Regions from separate parts of the Janthinobacterium sp. BJB301 genome, predicted to be linked through region 2. Evidence: predicted binding sites of a transcription regulator. Region 2 holds the regulator's gene; each other region holds the start of a gene.
What was found. Region 2 encodes FNR, which switches genes on or off when oxygen is low (the NO sensors DNR and NnrR bind a similar motif). Its sites were predicted from a motif close to TTGATNNNNATCAA; they were not measured.
Positions count from the first base shown of each region.

Region 1: a site for FNR is predicted at 3,673-3,686, ahead of CSQ91_RS06400 (XrtA system polysaccharide chain length determinant). Genes of this name have one in related genera too.
Region 3: a site for FNR is predicted at 3,359-3,372, ahead of CSQ91_RS05260 (PHA/PHB synthase family protein). Genes of this name have one in related genera too.

Region 1 covers NZ_PDZJ01000001.1:1,483,363-1,489,349, forward strand. The annotation lists gene CSQ91_RS06390 (TIGR03016 family PEP-CTERM system-associated outer membrane protein) at 1-1,158, opposite strand, end outside; gene CSQ91_RS06395 (XrtA-associated tyrosine autokinase) at 1,142-1,984, opposite strand; gene CSQ91_RS06400 (XrtA system polysaccharide chain length determinant) at 2,001-3,530, opposite strand; gene CSQ91_RS06405 (XrtA/PEP-CTERM system exopolysaccharide export protein) at 3,786-4,409, shown strand; gene CSQ91_RS06410 (N-acyl amino acid synthase FeeM domain-containing protein) at 4,610-5,356, shown strand; gene CSQ91_RS06415 (S1 family peptidase) at 5,361-5,987, opposite strand, start outside.
Region 2 covers NZ_PDZJ01000004.1:61,323-67,309, forward strand. The annotation lists gene ccoG (cytochrome c oxidase accessory protein CcoG) at 1-965, shown strand, start outside; gene CSQ91_RS22320 (FixH family protein) at 1,068-1,592, shown strand; gene fnr (fumarate/nitrate reduction transcriptional regulator Fnr) at 1,596-2,354, opposite strand; gene CSQ91_RS22330 (response regulator) at 2,604-5,678, shown strand; gene CSQ91_RS22335 (TOBE domain-containing protein) at 5,750-5,987, opposite strand, start outside.
Region 3 covers NZ_PDZJ01000001.1:1,206,412-1,212,398, forward strand. The annotation lists gene CSQ91_RS05250 (alpha/beta hydrolase) at 1-529, opposite strand, end outside; gene CSQ91_RS05255 (universal stress protein) at 631-1,476, opposite strand; gene CSQ91_RS05260 (PHA/PHB synthase family protein) at 1,501-3,306, opposite strand; gene CSQ91_RS05265 (hypothetical protein) at 3,691-3,930, shown strand; gene gcvA (transcriptional regulator GcvA) at 3,927-4,829, opposite strand; gene CSQ91_RS05275 (MFS transporter) at 4,953-5,987, shown strand, end outside.

The DNA.
Region 1 (5,987 bases), on a different contig from region 2:
GCGCGCCATCGTCAGCTTCAGCTGTTTTTGCAGGAAATAGCGGTGGCTGAAGTAATTGATGGCGCCCCGTTCCGGCCCCAGGCTGTTGGCGTAGCGCAGGAAGGCATCGATGCGCAGGCGCCGGTCGCGCGCGTTGGGAAAGATGCCGCGCCACAATTGATCGAGCAGCCGGCCTGCGTCGCGGTCGCCCAGGCGCGAAAATTGCGTGGGCATGGTGGTGATGTTTTCGCTGTAATTGAGTTGCCAGTTGGTATGGCGCTGCAGGAAAGTGGCGTCCAGGCTGTAGGTGTGGCCAAAGAAGCGCTTGCCCGTGCTGAAGGCCACGCTGGTGCGCGGCGACGGCGTCCACACGCCGCCCAGCGACCAGAAGCGGCCTGCCGGCGCCTTGCCGGTATTTGACAGATAACCTTCCTTTTCCATGCCGCCGCTGGCCGTGGCCGCCCATTTGCTGCTGAACGGATAGCGCAGGCCCACGCTGCTGCGCTGCATGCGCACGGGGGCCAGCTTGCTGTCCTGCGTGCGGCGCACGTCGTGGCTGGCGTTCCAGGTCCAGCCGCTGGCGCGCGGCTCGCCGCTGAGCAGTAACTCCATTTCATCGCTGTGCACGGACAGCAGTGCGCCGCCACTGTCGACCGTGTTGCGCGTGTAGCGCAGCTCGGCCGTTACCAGGCCGCGGAAACGGTGGCGCAGGTAGGGGCTGATGCCGGTGGTGCGCACGGTGCTGGCATTGTCCGTGCCGGGCAGGTCGGCTATCAATTGCGGGCCGAACGGCGAGATGTTGCGCCGGCTGACGCTGGCGTTCGCATCAATGAAGAACCAGTCCTTGACCAGCTCGGCGTCCGCCGAGGCGGCCAGTTCGTGGTTGTCCGTATCGGCACGTTGTCCGGACAGGTATTTGTGCCAGCTGTAATCGAGGTGCACGCGCAGGCGGGGACCCGTGCCGATAAGGGCGATGGCGGGTGCGATTTCCGTGATGAAGTCCGATTGCGCCTGGCCGGGCGGGGCGCGCAAGGCGTTGTCCGTATAGCTTTCGCGCAGGCGTAGCGACGGTTTCACCAGCCAGTCGACGGCGCCGGCCGGCAGGGGCAGCAGCAGGGATAGCAAGGGCAGCAGCAGCGGTGGCGGTAGCGAAACCCCGCGGCTAATCGTAATGGCCATAGCCGTAGTAGTCGTTGCCGGGGAACGATTTGGTCTTGTTGTAGATCAAATGAATGTGTTCGCACGACTCGATCTGGCGCAGCGCTTCCTTGACGGCGTGCTGGGTCGTCGTTTCCGCCTCGACCACCATCACCACTTGTCCCATCTGCCCCACCAGCGCGTGCGCCTCGCTGGTGATCAGCAGGGGCGGCGAGTCGAAGACGACGATGCGGTCGGCATAGCGGCTGGCGATCTCGGCCAGCAACCGGCTCATGGCGCGGCTGGCCAGCAATTCCGTCGCGTGCTTGTTGCTGCGCCCGGCGGGCAGGATGCTCAGGTTGGCAACGTTGGTTTTCAGGATCACGTCGGCCATGGCCAGCTGCGGGTCGAGCAGCACGTCCATCAGCCCCGGTTCCGGTGGCAGACCCAGCACTTTCAGCACGGACGGGCGCGCCACGTCGGCATCGACCAGCAGTACCGTGATATCCATTTCCATGGCGATGCTCATGGCCAGGTTGATGGCGCAATACGTCTTGCCTTCGCCCGGCATGGCGCTGGTGACGACGATCAGGTTGCCGTGGCGGATGGCCTCGGCGCCGCTGGCGCGCGCCTGGCGCAGCAGCGGGCGCTTGATGATGCGGAAATCCTCGGCCACCGAGCTGCGCCCGCCATCGTGCGTGAGCATGCCTTGCTCGGCCAGCCGGGCCAGGTTCAGGGGCCGGTACTGGGGCGACCGGGCCGCGTCCGCGCCCTCCGCACCCTGCGCACCGTCCGCAGCATACGGCACGCCGGCCTCGGCCACGCCCAGGATCGTGGGTTCCTGCTTGCCGCTGTCCTTGCTGGTCATTGTCGCTCCCCTGGATCTAGAATTTCAGCAGCGCGGCCGTCATGACCCCGCCGTACAGCACGAACAGGCTGCCCAGGCAGGCGCCAAAGCCATAGCGGGCGCGGCGGCGGCGCACCTGCTGCAGCGCCGTCCAGTTCATCGATACCGTGCCCAGCACGTTCAAGCCCGTGGCATCGCGCAGTTCGGCGGGACTGAGGAAGGTAGGGCGCACCTGGCTGATCAGGAGGGCTGTGGCGACGCCGGCCACCAGGGCCGCGCCCAGCGCCGCGCTGAACAGCAGCGGACGGTTCGGGCCGACGGGCGCATATTGGACCGTGGGCGGGTCGATGATCTTGAAGGCCATCATCTCGGTGGTGGAACTGAGTTCGCCCGACAGCTTGGCCGCTTCGCGCCGGCCGATCAGCTTTTCATAGTTTTCCTTGTTGATGATGTAATCGCGGTTGAGCTGCGCCAGCTGCGACTCCACTTCGGGCACGGCATTGCTCTGCGCCAGCAAGCGCTCGTTGCGCGCGCTGTATTCCTGCACGCGGGCCTTGATGGCGGCCACCTTGGCATCCGCGTCCGTCAGCGCCACCTTCAGCTGCTGCAGCATGGGGCTGTAGTTCTTGCCCGGGTCGCCGGCCGCCGATTTCAGCTTGCTTTCCTCGATCTTGCGTTCTTCCAGCTGGGCCACCAGGCGCTTCGAGGCGATGATGTCGGGATGCAATTCCGTAAATTGCATGCGCAAGCTGTCGAGGTTTTTGTTGATCGACGCGATGCGTTCGTCGAGTTCGGGATTCGTGATGGCCGAAGCGTTCGGCTCCAGGTCGAGCACGGGCTCGTCGCCCTCGATCTGGCTCTGGATGGCCTTGCGCGATTGTTCCGCCTCGACCAGTTCCAGCTTGGCATTGTTCAGGCTATCGGATGACATCAGCAGCTGGCTGCCATAGTCGATGCCCTGGCGCGGCAGTAGCAGGTTGTTGCGGATCTTGAATTCCTTCACCAGGTTTTCCGCCGCGCTCAGCTTGTCCTCGTAATTCTTGATCTGCTCGTCGATGAATTGCACCGCCTTCTGCGAATCGCCTTTTTTTCCCTGGAAACTGCCTTCGACAAAGATGGTGAGCAGGCTTTGCACCACGTCGCGCACCAGCTTGGGGTCGCGCCCGCTGTAGCTGATGGTGTAGATGTCATAGGCGTTGGTGCCGGTGATCTTGATGCGGCTCATCAAGTCGTCGAGCTGGGCCTCGTGCTCGCGCACGGTCTTCGAGTCCAGGTCGAGGTCGACCATGCGCATGACGCGCTCCACGTTCGGCCGGCTGAGCAGGGTGCGGCTCATGATGGCCACCTGCTGTTCCGTGTTCGGCACGCTGGTCATGCCGGCCATCAGCGGTTTGAGGATGGTTTGCGTATCGACAAACACGCGCGCTGACGTCTGGAAGTCGTCGGGCAGGGTGATCACCCTGATGAAGCCGGCGATGGCCACCAGCCACGCCACCAGCACCGCATGCCAGCGGTATTTCCAGATACCTTTCAGGCTGGAAAGCAGTTGCTGTATCAATTCTTCCATGTCGCTTCCTTCAGGTGACGGTGCTGCACGGTAGATGGGGTGGCGGCGCGGACAACGACGGCATCTTGCAAGAAATGCTTGCCTGTTGGGTAAGCAAAGTATAGGGCGGCTGTGAGGCAAGATTTCCCAAGATGATTGCTTCTTGATACGCCTCAAGGTTCTCTTGCCAAGTTTTAATAATCATAGGAAGTTCGCGGCCCAGGCTGGTTCTGCGGGGCCGGCCATGGATGCGCCATCGACTCGAAGAGGCTCCGCATGAATCCGTTTCGCCGTGCATTTGTCTGCAACACGCTGGTTCTGGCGGGCGCTGCCAGCCTGCTCGGTGCCTGCCGCACGCGCCATCCGCTGGCACCGGCCGACGACAGCGCGCCCATGCACGATTACCTGATCGGACCGGGCGACTCCGTCAACATCATCGTCTGGCGCAACCCGGAAGTGTCGCTGACGGTGGCCGTGCGGCCGGACGGTAAGATCACCACGCCGCTGGTCGAGGATTTGCCTGCCAGCGGCAAGACCTCGACCCAGCTGGCGCGCGACATCGAGCAAGCGTTGAGCAAGTTCATCCAGCAGCCCGTGGTGACGGTCATCGTCACCAATTTTTCGGGCCCGTATGGCGAGCAGATCCGCGTCATCGGCGAGGCGGCCAAGCCGCAGGCGCTGCCATACCGGCTGGGCATGTCGCTGATGGACGTGCTCATCGCCGTGGGCGGCATTACCGATTTTGCTGCCGGCAACAAGGCCAGCATCATCCGCATGCGCGAAGGCAACCAGCAGCAGTTGCGCGTGCGCCTCGATGATCTATTGAAAGAAGGCGATATTTCCGCCAACGTCATGATGCGGCCGGGCGACGTGCTGCTGATACCGGAAAGCTTCTTTTAATAGCAAGCTCGACAATATCAAAACAGCATTTTTGTTTGTCATTTTGTACTTGCGGGCAAATTTCAGCATGCAATTTTGCTATTGAATAGCATATTTCTTCTGTTTTTTTAGCTGGATGTGGGAACTTCTCCAGTTTTTATCTTGTCACAAGGCATTGGCTTCAGTCCGTCTCGACGGCGGCCGATGAACGTGAGGACAAGATGAGCTTTGAAGATGAACCCATTATTTCCTTCGACACGCCAGGCACCTTCAGTGACCTGGTGGTGGGCGAGGGGCAGATCGACCCTGCCATGGAGCATGAGCTCGACCTGCAGCGCTTTCATATCCGCATGGCCAATTCGCGCGGCCGGCGCGAGGCGGCCAGTTTGCTGATCCGCAAGATGTACGGCTGGCGCGGCTATGCCGTCGATCCCGGCATCGCGCATGCCCTGAATAAAATCACGCTGTTTGCAGAAACGGCCGGCAGCACCGTCGGCACCATGACCCTGTGCCTCGACAATGACGAGACAGGCCTGCCCGCCGATGAAAACTTCCGCGACAAGCTCGACGTGCTGCGCGAAGAGGGGCGGCGCCTGTGCGAACCATCACGCCTGGCCATAGACAAGGGCGTGAGCAAGCGCGTGTTTGCGGCGCTGATTCATATTTCTTATATCTATGCCCACAATATTCACGGTTTTACGGATTATGTGATCGAAGTCAACCCGCGCCACGTGGTGTTTTACAAGCGCATGCTGGGTTTCAAGGACTTCGGCGGCGAGCGCGAGTGCACGCGCGTGGGGGCGCCGGCCGTGCTGCTACGGCTGGACCTCGATTACATGGGGGCCCAGATCCGCAAATACGGTGGCCTGATGGAACAGCATGGGGGTGAACGGTCGTTTTACCCCTTTTTTTTTCCGACATGGGATGAGCCTGGCATCACGGACCGGCTGAGGCAGGGGCGCAACTGATACCTCATTTGTTTTTCAGCAAGATCGCCTGCATGTAGCTGCCCGGAATCGCGTATGTGATGCCGCTGGGCGCGCTGATGGCGGCCTCTTTGAGGCCCTTGACGTACACCATGTTGACGATGCCGTAGACGAGACCGGTCTCGGGATCGAACAGGGGGCTGCCGCTGCTGCCCGGATACGCCGTCGCGTCCAGCTGGAACACGGTGTACGGCGCCTTTTGCAGTTGCGCCAGGCGCCGCACGTCGAGGCGCTGCGCGTTTTCGCTGGGCATGACCACCGGCGTCAGCGATGACACGGTGGCGCGGTGCGTCACGTGGTGCAAACCGAGCAAGGTGCCTAGCGGAAATCCCGTAAACGCCATGGCCTGGCCTTCGCGCACCGTGGCCGCGTCGCCCAGCGCAAGGGCGGGCAGGGGCGCGCCCGCCAGGCGCAGCAAGGCCAGGTCGTGTTCCGTGTCCAGCGCCTGGACCTTGGCGGGACGAAATTGCGCCACCTCGCCCTGGCCCGTGAGTATGCCGATGATTTCGTTCGGATTGGCGTCAAGCAGTTTCTGGATCACATGGGCGCAAGTGAGCACGCTCAAGCCGTCGCCCGTCACGAAACCCGTGCCGATGAAATTCATGGGCGGCGT
Region 2 (5,987 bases):
CCTTCAAGAAGACGGCCAAGCACCTGGTATGGGGCGCCATCGCCCTGTGGACGGGCTTTACCTTTGTCGGCTACTTCACGCCGATCAAGGAACTGGCGCAGTCGGTCACCACCCTCAATTTCGGTCCCTGGGAATGGTTCTGGGTCTTGTTCTACAGCCTGGCAACCTACGGCAACGCGGGCTGGCTGCGCGAGCAGGTGTGCAAATACATGTGCCCCTACGCGCGCTTCCAGAGCGCCATGTTCGACCAGGACACGCTGATCATCACCTACGATGCCAAGCGCGGCGAACCGCGTGGCGCCATGAGCAAGAAGGCCGGCAACAACGACAAGCTGGGCGATTGCATCGACTGTACCCTGTGCGTGCAGGTGTGTCCGACCGGCATCGATATCCGCAACGGCCTGCAGTATGAATGCATCGGCTGCGCCGCCTGCGTCGATGCCTGCAACAGCGTGATGGACAAGGTCGAGCGGCCGCGTGGCCTGATACGCTACAGCACCGACCATGCGATGGAAAACAACTTCAATTCGAAGCAGATACGCCAGCGCGCCATGCGCCCGCGCGTCTTGATCTACACTTCCATCCTGGCCCTGATCATCATCGCCGTGTGTACCTCGCTGGCCCTGCGCACGCCCCTGAAAATGGACGTGATCCGCGACCGCGGTTCGATGGGACGCGAAGTGGAGGACGGCATGATCGAAAACGTCTACCGCCTGCAGATCATGAATACGTCCGAGCAAAGCCAGCATTTTAAAATCAGCGCTTCCGGCTTGCCGGGCCTGACCTTGCTGACGCGCGAAGAAGTGACCTTGCAGCCGACGGAAACGCTGGGCTGGCCGATCCGCCTGCGCGTGCCGCACGGCGTCGGCGAGAAGGGCTCAAACAAGATTGCGATCGAATTGCAATCGCTGGACGATCCATCGCTGCATGTGCGTGAAAGCGCGGTATTCATCGTGCCACGTTAACAAGGAAAGGCGGACGGGGACCGGGTGCCCTCGCCGCCGCCACGAAGTTGCAGGAAGGCCGGTCCCCATGCGGGGACTGGCTGATTAAACAGGAGAAATATCATGTCCGACAGTCTGAAACTGCAAGCACCCGTTGCACCGTGGTACAAGCATCGCTGGCCATGGCTGCTGATGATCGGTCCCGGCCTGTCCGTGGTCGTCGGCAGCTTCATGGGCTATATCGCGTTTACGCAGCCCGATGCGCTGGTGGTGGGCGATTATTACAAGCAGGGCAAGGCGATCAACCAGGATTTGAAGCGCGACACGATCGCCAGCGACCTGGCCATGGATACGCGCCTGTCATATGACGTGGCTGCAGCGCGCCTCAGTGGTTCCGTGCACAGCTTCGGCAAGGCCTATCAGGCGCCTTTGCTGCTGCACCTGGCGCATGCGACCCTGCCGGAAAAGGATATCAAGCTGCTGGTGCAGCCCGATGCGGCCGGCAATTTTTCCGTAGCACTGCCGATGCTCGAACGCAGCCGCTGGCAAGTGCTGGTGGAAAACGACAAACGCGAGTGGCGCCTGTCCGGCATCTGGACCTGGCCCCTGCAACGCAGCATCGCGCTACATGCGGACGAGGAACTGTAAGTCTTATTTGCAGACGTCCGTGCCGGCCGTAATGGCTTTCAACTTGGCCGGCTGCAGGATTTCGATCTCGCGGTTCGAGACGCGCAGCCAGCCTTCCTTCTTGAATTTCGACAATAAGCGGCTGACGCTTTCGATGGTCAGGCCCAGATAGTTACCGATTTCCTCACGCGACATGCGCAACTGGAAATTGCTGCCCGAATAGCCGCGTGCTTCATAGCGCGACGCCAGGTTGACGATGAAGGCGGCAAAACGCTGAGTCGCCTGCATATTGCCCAGCAATAGCATGACGCTTTGCTCGCGCGTGATTTCCTGGCTCATCATGCGGTGGAAATGACGCAGCAGGGTCGGCATATTGCCCAGCAATTGTTCCAGGCTGGAAAACGGAATTTCACACACTTCACTGTCTTCCAGCGCCACCGCATTACAGTGGTGGCGGTCGGCGCTGATGGCATCCATGCCCAGCAGTTCACCGGCCATCTGGAAACCCGTCACCTGCTCTTCGCCACCCGGATTGATCTGGTAGGTCTTGAAGTGCCCGAGGCGGATCGCGTACAGATTCTGGAACGAGTCGCCGATGCGGAACAGCGAGGCCCCACGCACGATCTTGCGGCGGCGGCCGATGATCTGGTCCAGCCTATCCATGTCGCCCACATCGAGGCCCATCGGCAGGCACAATTGATGCATGCTGCAGGTCGAGCATCGTGCACGCAACGCCTCCACGTTCACGGTGGGCAAGGTGGGAGTGAGTAGCGCTTCAGTCATGTCGGTACCTTTTAGAAAATGCAACAACAAGTTTACTGCATACAGCTGCATACAGGGTTGCCGTATGCCAATTTCACCGTAAATTCGGCGAATAAACGACGTCCAGCCTTTAATTATATGGCAACATCGTCAAAAGCCCATACGGGGCGGGCAATTTGCGCGGCGGCGCTTGCCAAGCTGGGGTATTGATAGGAAAATTCCTGACAGCATTATCTGCCGCCTGTGCCGCCCGGCACTGAAAAGGAAATCATGAAGCCTCTCGGCATTAAAGCAAAAGTCGCGCTGGCCACCAGCCTGACCTCGATCGCCATGATCGCGCTGGTCACCATGATCCAGGTGCAGCACATGCGCGACGACTTCACCCGAGTACTGCTGAGCCAGCAGTCATCGCTGATCAGCCGCACCGCTGCCGAGCTCGACGACAAGCTGGGCATGCTGCTGCAGATTGTCACCCTGACGGCCAGGCAGCAGCCGCCGGAACTGATCGCCCAGCCCGCCAAACTGCGCGAATACTATGCGCGCCGCTCGATGCTGGTGCTGTTCGACGACGTGCTGGTGCTCGACGCGCATGGCGCCATCGTGGCCGACATGCCGGAAGTGACGGGGCGCGCCGGCATCAACGTCGCCGAGCGCGAGTATTTCCAGACCGTCCTGCGCACGCGCCAGCCCATGATTACCGAGCCGATGCTGGGCAAGTCGAGCGGCATGCCCATCGTGCAGATGGTGGCGCCCGTGCTGGCCGCCGATGGCCAGGTGGCCGGCGTGGTGATCGGCGTGCTGCGCCTGTACAAGGACAATCTGCTGGGCCGCCTGCGCTCGGAAAAGATCGGCAAGAGCGGCTATTACTTCATCCTCACGCGCGGCGCCGTGCCGCGCTACGTGCTGCACCCCGATACCAGCCGTTTGCTGCAGCCGCGCAAGCCGAACGCCAACCTGACGACCACCCAGCTGCTGAAGGAGGATGGCGAAGGCAGCATGGTCAGCACCAACAGCCGCGGCATCACGGCCGTCAACAGCTTCAAGCGCCTGAAATCCGTGAACTGGCTGCTGGCCGCCTCGCTGCCCGTCGAGGATGCCTTCGAACCGTTCGATGGCGTACTGTACCGGCTGGTGCTGTGGAGCATCCTCGCTTCGCTGCTGGCCGCCTTTGTTCTGGGCTTGGTCACCGTACGCCTGCTGTCGCCGCTGGTGCGCCTGCGCGACACCCTGCTGGCCCTGCGCACCAGCGGCAGCCGTTTCACCCCCGTGCCGGTACAGCAGCGCGACGAGATCGGCGAACTGACGGAAGCGTTCAACGGCCTGATGAGCGAACGCGACCGCCTTCAGCAGGAACTCGAAGCGCGCGCGGCGGAGCTGGAGCAGGAACGCGACCGGGCCGAGGCGGCCAACCGTGCCAAGAGCGATTTCGTGGCCAACATGAGCCATGAAATCCGCACGCCCCTCAATGCCGTGCTGGGCATGGTGTATTTGCTGGGCAATACCAGGCTCGACACGGAACAGCGCAAGTACCTGACCATGGTCAGAGTGGCGGGCCAGTCGCTGCTGGGCATCCTCAACGATGTGCTCGACTATTCGAAGATAGAGGCGCGCCGCATGGAATTGTCGCCCGTCGAATTCGACCTCGACGAAGTCATGAATACCCTGGCCACGACGATGACGATGAATGCGGGCGAAAAGGAGCTGGAACTGGCCATCGCCGTCGAGCCCGACGTGCCGCGGCGCCTCGTGGGCGACGCCCAGCGCCTGCAGCAAATTCTCGTCAACCTGGCCGGCAACGCCATCAAGTTTACCGAGAGCGGCGAGGTGGTGGTGGCCGTCAGTCTGGCCGAGAGCGAAAACGGGCGCGCCTGGCTGCGCTTCGAAGTGCGCGACACGGGCATCGGCATGACGGAACTGCAGCAACAGCAGCTGTTTGCCGCGTTTTCACAGGGCGACCAGAGCATCACGCGGCGTTTCGGCGGCACGGGCCTGGGCCTGGCCATCAGCAAGCAGCTGATCCACATGATGGGCGGCGACATCGCCGTCGCCAGCAGCGAAGGCAAGGGCAGCCGCTTCTGGTTCAGCGTGCCCTTCGAGATGCTGGCGCAGCCGGCCGAAACGCGGCGCACGCCGGCCCTGGGCCAGCTGCGCCTGCTGGTGGCCGACGACAACCGCACCACGCGCGAACTGATCGTCAAGCTGATCGAGGCGTGGGGCTGGCTGGCCGACGAAGTGGACTCCGGCTTTGCCGCCATCGAACTGTACCGCGAACGCCTTGCGCAGCAGCAGCCGTATGATGTGGTGCTGGCCGACTGGCACATGCCCGTGATGGACGGACTGGCCACGGCCAAGGCCATCCGCCAGGCGGCCAGCGGCCAGCGCCAGCCCATCGTGGTGATGGTCAACGCCTTCGCCCGCAACCACCTGGAGGAAATCTCCAGCGCGGCCGAGGCCGATGTCGTGCTGATGAAGCCGATCACGGGCTCCAGCCTGTTCGATGCCCTGCACCAGGCGCTGATCGCCAAGAATGACGGCGGCGAGCAGCGCATCCTGCACCAGCCGCTGGGCACGGAACTGGCCGGCGTGCATTTCCTGCTGGTGGAAGACAATCATTTGAACCAGGCCGTGGCGCGCGGCATCCTCGAACACATGGGCGCCACCCTGGACGTGGTGGGCGATGGCTTGCAAGCCGTGGAACGGCTGCGCACGGAAGCGCTGCGCTACGACATCGTGCTGATGGACATGCAGATGCCCGTCATGGACGGTTTCAGCGCCACCCACATCATCCGCACGGAACTGCGCTTGAGCCTGCCCGTGATCGCCATGACGGCCGGCGTGCTGGCGTCCGAGCGCGAGCGCTGCATGACGGCCGGCATCAGCGACTTCATCGCCAAGCCCGTGGTGGTGGAAGAGATGATGGAAGTCATCCTGCGCCACCTGCCCAAGCGCCCGCAAGTGCAGGCGGCCGAGCCGGTACGCGTCGCCGATGAAGAAGTGTTTTCCATGGCGCCGCTGATGCGCGTGATGGGACGCGACGCGAAGGGGCGCGGCGTGCTGCGGCGCATGGTGGAAGACGCGCTGAACAAGGGCATGACGCCCGTGCGCGACGCCGAAACAGCGTTGCAATCGGGCCGCCACAGCGACGTGGCGCGCATCCTGCACGGCGTGCGCGGCTCCGTGGGCACCCTGGGCACGAAACGTCTGATCCGCGCCGCGTTCGCCACCGAGGAAGCCATCGACGCGGGCCGCCTGGACGAGGTGCCGGCGCTGCTGGCGCACACGGCGCAGGAACTGGAACAAGCGCTGGCGGCGGCGACGGATTGGTTGTCGCGGTTGAAGGATTAAGCTCGTTTGAACCCAAGAGATAAAGGCCGGGGTCGTACCCTCAGGGTACGCCCCCAGTCCTTGCTTTGGGTTTAGGCCGGCACGCCCAGAATCACGCTGGATGCCTTGAAGATCGCCGTCACGCTGCTGCCGATGGCGATGCCCAGGTCGGTGCTGCTCTGGTTGGTGATGATGGCCGCAATCGTGCCGCCGCGCGGCAAGTCCAGCACCACTTCCGTGTTGACGGCGCCCGTCTGCACCCGCGTGACGGTGCCGGCCAGCTGGTTGCGCGCGGAAAAGCGCGCGCCTTCGCTGTCCGCCACAAGGATG
Region 3 (5,987 bases), on a different contig from region 2:
AATCGAAGGTCGTGTCCAGATACACGAGTCCCCGCACGCGCTGCGGGTGCCTGCCGGCGAACAGGGTCAGCTCGTTGCCGGCGATGGAGTGGCCGGCCAGGATGATGCGTTGAACCTTCAGTGCGTCCAGCACGGCCAGCAGGTCGGCCACCAGGGTGGCGGGGGCATACGTCATATCGTTGGCGTCGTTGACGGGCAGCGGCTTGCTGGAAGCGCCATAGCCGCGCCGCGTGACGGCCAGCACGCGGTGGCGGCGCGCCAGCGCGGGGGCCAGGCTGTCGAAGGCGTGCGCATTGGCGCCCAGACCTGCCAGCAGGACGATGACATCGGCCTCGCTGTCGGTCGCGCTGCGCCAGTCGCGCACGTACAGGCTGACGCCGGGGGCGACGCCGATCTGCCGGTCGATCACCGCCGCGGCATGCGGCCCGCTGCCGCCGCCGCAGGCGGCCAGGCCCGCCAGCGCGCCCATGCCGAACAGCAGGCGCCTGCGGGCGTGGAAATGGGGGATGGCATCGGTGGGTCTGGTCATGCGGTACTCCTTGCTGGACGGGGACATGGCCAGTATCGGCGCCGCGCATGAAGTACAGCTGAGGGGCGGGTGAAGGAAGGCTGAAGTACCCGCCGGCCGCGCTAGTGCGACACCAGCACCGGCAACGTCGCCTCCTGCAGCACGGTGCGGGTGACGCCGCCCAGCAGCGCTTCGCGCAGGCGCATGTGGCCGTAGCAGCCCATCACGACCAGGTCGCAGCGCCGCTGCGCGGCCATGGCCAGCAGGGCCGCGCCCACGTCCTGGCCCGGCGGCGTGTCGTGCTGCAGCACCTCGACGTTGACGCCGTGGCGCGCCAGGTACAGGGCCAGGTCGGCGCCCGGCTGCTCGCCGTGCGCGGCCGCCTGGGCGTGCGAATTGACGACGGCCAGGGTGACTTGCCGCGCCCCTTGCAGCAGCGGCAGCGCATCGGTGATGGCGCGCAGCGCTTCGGCGCTGCCGTTCCAGGCCAGCAGCGGATGCTGCGCGATGCCCGCTGGCGCGGCGCAAGGCGCGTGCGGCACCATCAGCACGGGCCGGCCGCAATGCAGCATCAGGTATTCGGCCGTGCCGGCGATGACGCGCGACGGCGTATCCTGCGCATCCGTCTGGCCCAAGATCAGCAAGTCGCAATAGCGCGCCTGCAGCAGCAGCGCGCCTTGCGCATCGTCGTCGACGAAGCGCGTTTCGTAGCTGCCCAGTCCTTCCTCGCGGGCGATGCGCTCGAAGTCGTGCAGCGCCTCGCTGGCCTGGTTGCGCAGCGCCTGCATCTGCGCCGGCGCAAACTGCAGCGCGTTGACGCCGCCGCCATACGCGTAGCGCGAGATGCCGCTCATGGCCGAACCGATCAGGTGGGCCCCTTCGGCGACGGCCAGGCGCACGGCCAGGCGGATGCGCTGGGCGCAGTGGCGGGAATTGTCGACGTGGACCAGCAGGGTGGTATAGGGCATGGCGTTTTCCTCGGTTGTCGGTTGTCAGGTCTGCAGCACGTAGCTGCCCGGCGCGTCGCCCAGGGCAAGCCCCATGGCCGGTGGCGCCACTTGCGCGCCCGCGCGTTCTTCCAGCCACGCTTGCCAGGCGGGCCACCACGAACCGTCATGGTGCGGCACGTCGCGCTGCCAGCTGTCCGCGTCGACATAGGGCGCATCGTGGCGGTGCGTGGCCAGCTGGTAGCTGCGGCGCGGCTGGCCCGGCGGCGAGACGACGCCCGCATTGTGGCCGCCCGAAGTGAGCAAAAAGGTGACGTCCGTGTCGGTCAGCAGCTGCAGCTTGTACACGGAGCGCCACGGCGCCACGTGGTCCGTCAGGGTGCCGACGGCAAAGATGGGCGCGTCGATGTCGCGCAGGGCGATGTGGCGGCCCGCCGTGCGGTAGCGGCCTTCGGCCAGGTCGTTGTGCAGGAACAGGCGGCGCAGGTATTCCGCATGCATGCGGCAGGGCATGCGCGTGGCGTCCCCGTTCCAGGCCATCAGGTCGCTGTCCTGCTCGTCTTGTCCCATCAAGTAATGGCGCAGCTGGCGCGACCAGACCAGGTCGTTCGAGCGCAGCAGTTGGAAGGCGCCCGCCATCTGCTTGGTATCGAGGTAACCCTGCTTCCACATGGCCGCTTCCAGGAAGCTGACCTGGCTATCGTCGATGAACAGCGACAGTTCGCCCGGCTCCTTGAAGTCGACCTGCGAGGCCAGCATGGTGAGGCTGGCCAGGCGCGCATCGCCGTCGCGCGCCATCGTCGCGGCGGCGATCGCCAGCAGGGTGCCGCCCAGGCAGTAGCCGGCCGCATGCACCTGCGGCGCGCCCGTGATGCGGGCAACGGCGTCGAGCGCATCCATCACGCCCAGTTGCCGGTAGTCTTCCAGCGACAACTCGCGGTCTTCTTCCAGCGGATTTTTCCAGGAAATCATGAATACCGTGTGGCCCTGGCCCACCAGGTAGCGCACCAGCGAATTGTGCGGCGACAGGTCGAGAATATAGAACTTCATGATCCAGGCGGGCACGAACAGCAGCGGCGTCGCATGCACCTTGGCGGTGGTGGGAGCGTACTGGATCAATTCGATTAAGTCATTGCGGTAGACCACCTTGCCCGGCGTGACGGCCAGGTTCTGGCCCACCTTGTAGCGGTGCGCATCGGGTGCATGCGCTCCCATGGCGGCGCGCTGCCAGTCGCCGGCCGCGTGGGCCATGCCGCGCGCCAGGCTGGCGCCGCCGCTGTCGAGGGCTGCTTGCTGCACCACGGGATTGGTCAGCAGGAAGTTCGACGGTGCCAGCATGTCGAGCCACTGGCGCACGGTGAATGTGACGACATCTTCGTGGTGCGGCGAGACGCCGCGCACGCCCGTGGTGGCGCGGTGCCACCATTGCTGCTGCAGCAAGAAGCCCTGATAGACGAGGTTGTAGGGCCAGCGCCGCCAGGCAGGGTCGTCGAAGCGCCGGTCCTGCGGCAGCGGTGCGATGCACGGCGGCTCAGTGGCGCTGCCGGCCAGCGCCGATTGCAGCGCGTACTGCTGCCAGCGGCCGATCTTCTTCCACGCTTCCTGCAGCAGGGTTTGCTGCTTCGATGGCGCCAGCGCCAGGTGGCTGAGCCAGTCGGCGTAGGCGTTGCCCAGCGCGGCAGGCGAAATGCCGCCCGTGAACTTGCCCAGCCAGGCGCTCAGCAGCAGGTCCAGGGTGGCGCCTTCCGGCGCACTTTCCGGATAGTCGGGCACTGGCACGCCTTGCCAGGCGCTGCCCAGGCGCTCATGTTCAATGTTGTGTTCCGCGTCGCTCGGCTGCGTCTTGCTCATCCAGGGCTCCTGTCATTTTTTTACAGGGTAGCAAGAGCTTGTTCAAAAAATTATGATCTACATCAAGTTTGGCCGGATGCGTGCGGCAGGCGGCTTGCCACCTGGATGGAAGTTCGAATAAAAGTCATTTAAACGAATATTGGGATTAAAATGATTATATTGAATTTTAATCCACGCAGGTTCGGGCCTGGATGGCGTGAAAAGCTTGCTGTGAACCATTTTTCACTATGACAGGACATATTTCCTCCATCGTTCCACCGGTCGATGAATAAGAAAAACGATTTTTTCGTGAATTTATTTGTTGTATTTGATAAATTTATGTAGCAAGATGTAGTTAAGCAAGAAGTGAAGCAAGACCGCTCACGGTGGATAGAGGAGATGGACATGCATACGAAAATGTCGGCAAGCGGCAGCGAAGAGGCGGGCAAGGGCTACCCACGCGGGGCAGGCGCGGTTGCCGGCAATGCGTCCGTGCGGCGCCTGAAGGCGATCGGCTATCTGGCCCTGTTGCTGGCCATACTGCCGGCCGCAACGTGCATCGCCATGGGGCGCGCCGGCGTACCGGCGCCGTTCAGCACCGCCTGCGGCGTGGTGTCGTGCGTGGCCGCAGGCCATGCGCTCTAGCGCACTGCCTGCGCTTCCTCGCAGATCCATGCCATGAATGCCTGCACGGCGGGGCGCGTGGCCGCGTCGGGCCGCGCCACCAGGTAGTAGGCAAAGCGCGCGGGCCAGGGCAAATCCAGCACTTGCACCAGGCGCCCGGCGGCGATTTCCTCCTGCGCGTACAGCTGCGGCACCAGGGCCAAGCCCTGGCCCGCCTCGGCTGCGCGTATCAATAGAAAGTCATCTTCGAAGGCCGAGCCGCGCCGCGCCCGCGCCGCATCCGTGCTGTCGTCCGGGGCGCCATGCGCGGCCAGCCACAATGGCCAGTCGGCGCGGTCCGTATCGTGCAGCAGCGGGTAGCGCAGGCAATCGGCCGGCGTGGCGATGGGCGGCTGGCCCGCCATCAGGGATGGACTGGCGACGGGCACCAGCACGGGCGCCATCAATCGCGTCACCTGCAAGCCCGGATAGTCGCCCAGGCCGTGGCGCAAGGCCACGTCGACCCGGTCGCGGCGCAGGTCGACCAGCGCGGATGTCGCTTCCACGCGCACTTCGATATGGGGATGGTGCTGGTTGAAGCGGCCCAGGCGCGGCACCAGCCACGCGGCGGCAAAGGTGGCGACCGTGCTGACGGTCAGCGTCTGGCGCGCGCCCATGTCTTCCAGCGCCTGGCTGGCGCCGGCGATCTGCGCAAAGGCGCCCAGCAGGGCGGGGTGGACCATGGCGCCCGCCTCGGTCAGGCGCAAGCCCTGGCGTTCGCGCGTAAACAGGGGCATGCCGACCCGCTCTTCCAGCAGGCGGATCTGCTGGCTGACGGCGCCGGACGTCACGTGCAGCGCCTCGGCGGCTGCCTTGATGCTGCCGCGCTGGCCCACTTCGACAAAGGCGCGCAGTGCCTGGAGCGGTAAAGGATGCTTCATCGATATAGTTTTTCTATAGTTATCCGCGAAAAATCATCGTTTCAGTTTCGCTCTGGAAAAACGCATTATAGGGGCATGCGGCGTTCTTTTGACGTCGAGTAAAACTATATCGATAGGATCTCCATGTTACTTTCACATCGGCAACTTTGCCTGGTGTTGCTGTGCACCACGCAATTCGTTGCCTTGCTCGACTTTTCCATCACCATGATTCCCTTGCCGCAAATCCAGCAGAGTCTGGGCTTTACGCCCGGCGGGCTGCAATGGGTGATCAATGCGTATGGCGTGGCCATCGCCGGCTTCCTGCTGCTGGGCGGGCGCGCGGCCGACATGTTTGGCCGCCGCCGCGTCTTCATCACGGGGCTGCTGCTGTTCACTGCCGCCTCGCTGCTCGGTGGTTTTTCGCACAGCCCGGCCATGCTGGTAGCCACGCGCGCGCTGCAGGGCTTCGGCGCCGCCATGTTTTCGCCGGCCGCGTTCTCCCTGCTGCTGGCCGTGTTTCCCGAGCCGGCGCAGCGCAACCGGGCGTTGGGTGCCTGGACGGCGGTGGCGGCCAGCGGCTTTGTCGCGGGACTGATCCTGGGCGGCTTCATCACGGATATGCTGGGCTGGCGCTGGGTGCTGTGGATTAACGTGCCCGTCGGCTTGCTGGTGCTGGCCCTGTCGCCGGCCTTGCCCCTGGGCCGGCCCGATGTGGATAGCGCTGCGGCTGGCGGCGCGCTCGATGTGTGGGGTGCGCTGCTGGTGGCGTCGGGCGCGGCGACGCTGGTGTTTGCCTTTGCCAATAGCGAGCATGTGGGACTGGCGCATCCGCTCACGTTTGCCCTGGTCGCGCTGGCGCTGGCCCTGCTGGCGCTGTTCGTCTGGGTGGAGGGACGCGTGGCCGCGCCGCTGATGCCGCTGGCCGTCTTCCGGCGCCGCTCCACGGGCGGCGCGAATATCGTCTCCCTGCTGGCCAATACGGCCCTCGGTCCCACCTTTGTCGTGGTGGCGCTGGCCATGCAGGAAGTGCTGGGCTTCAGTGCCACGCGCACGGGGCTGGGACTGTTGCCGATGGCCGTCGCCTTTACCGTGGCCAGCGCCTGGGCCGGCCCGGCATTGATCGCCCGCTGCGGCACCAAGCCCGTCATCGTCGGCGGCATGCTGCTGTTTATCGGCGGG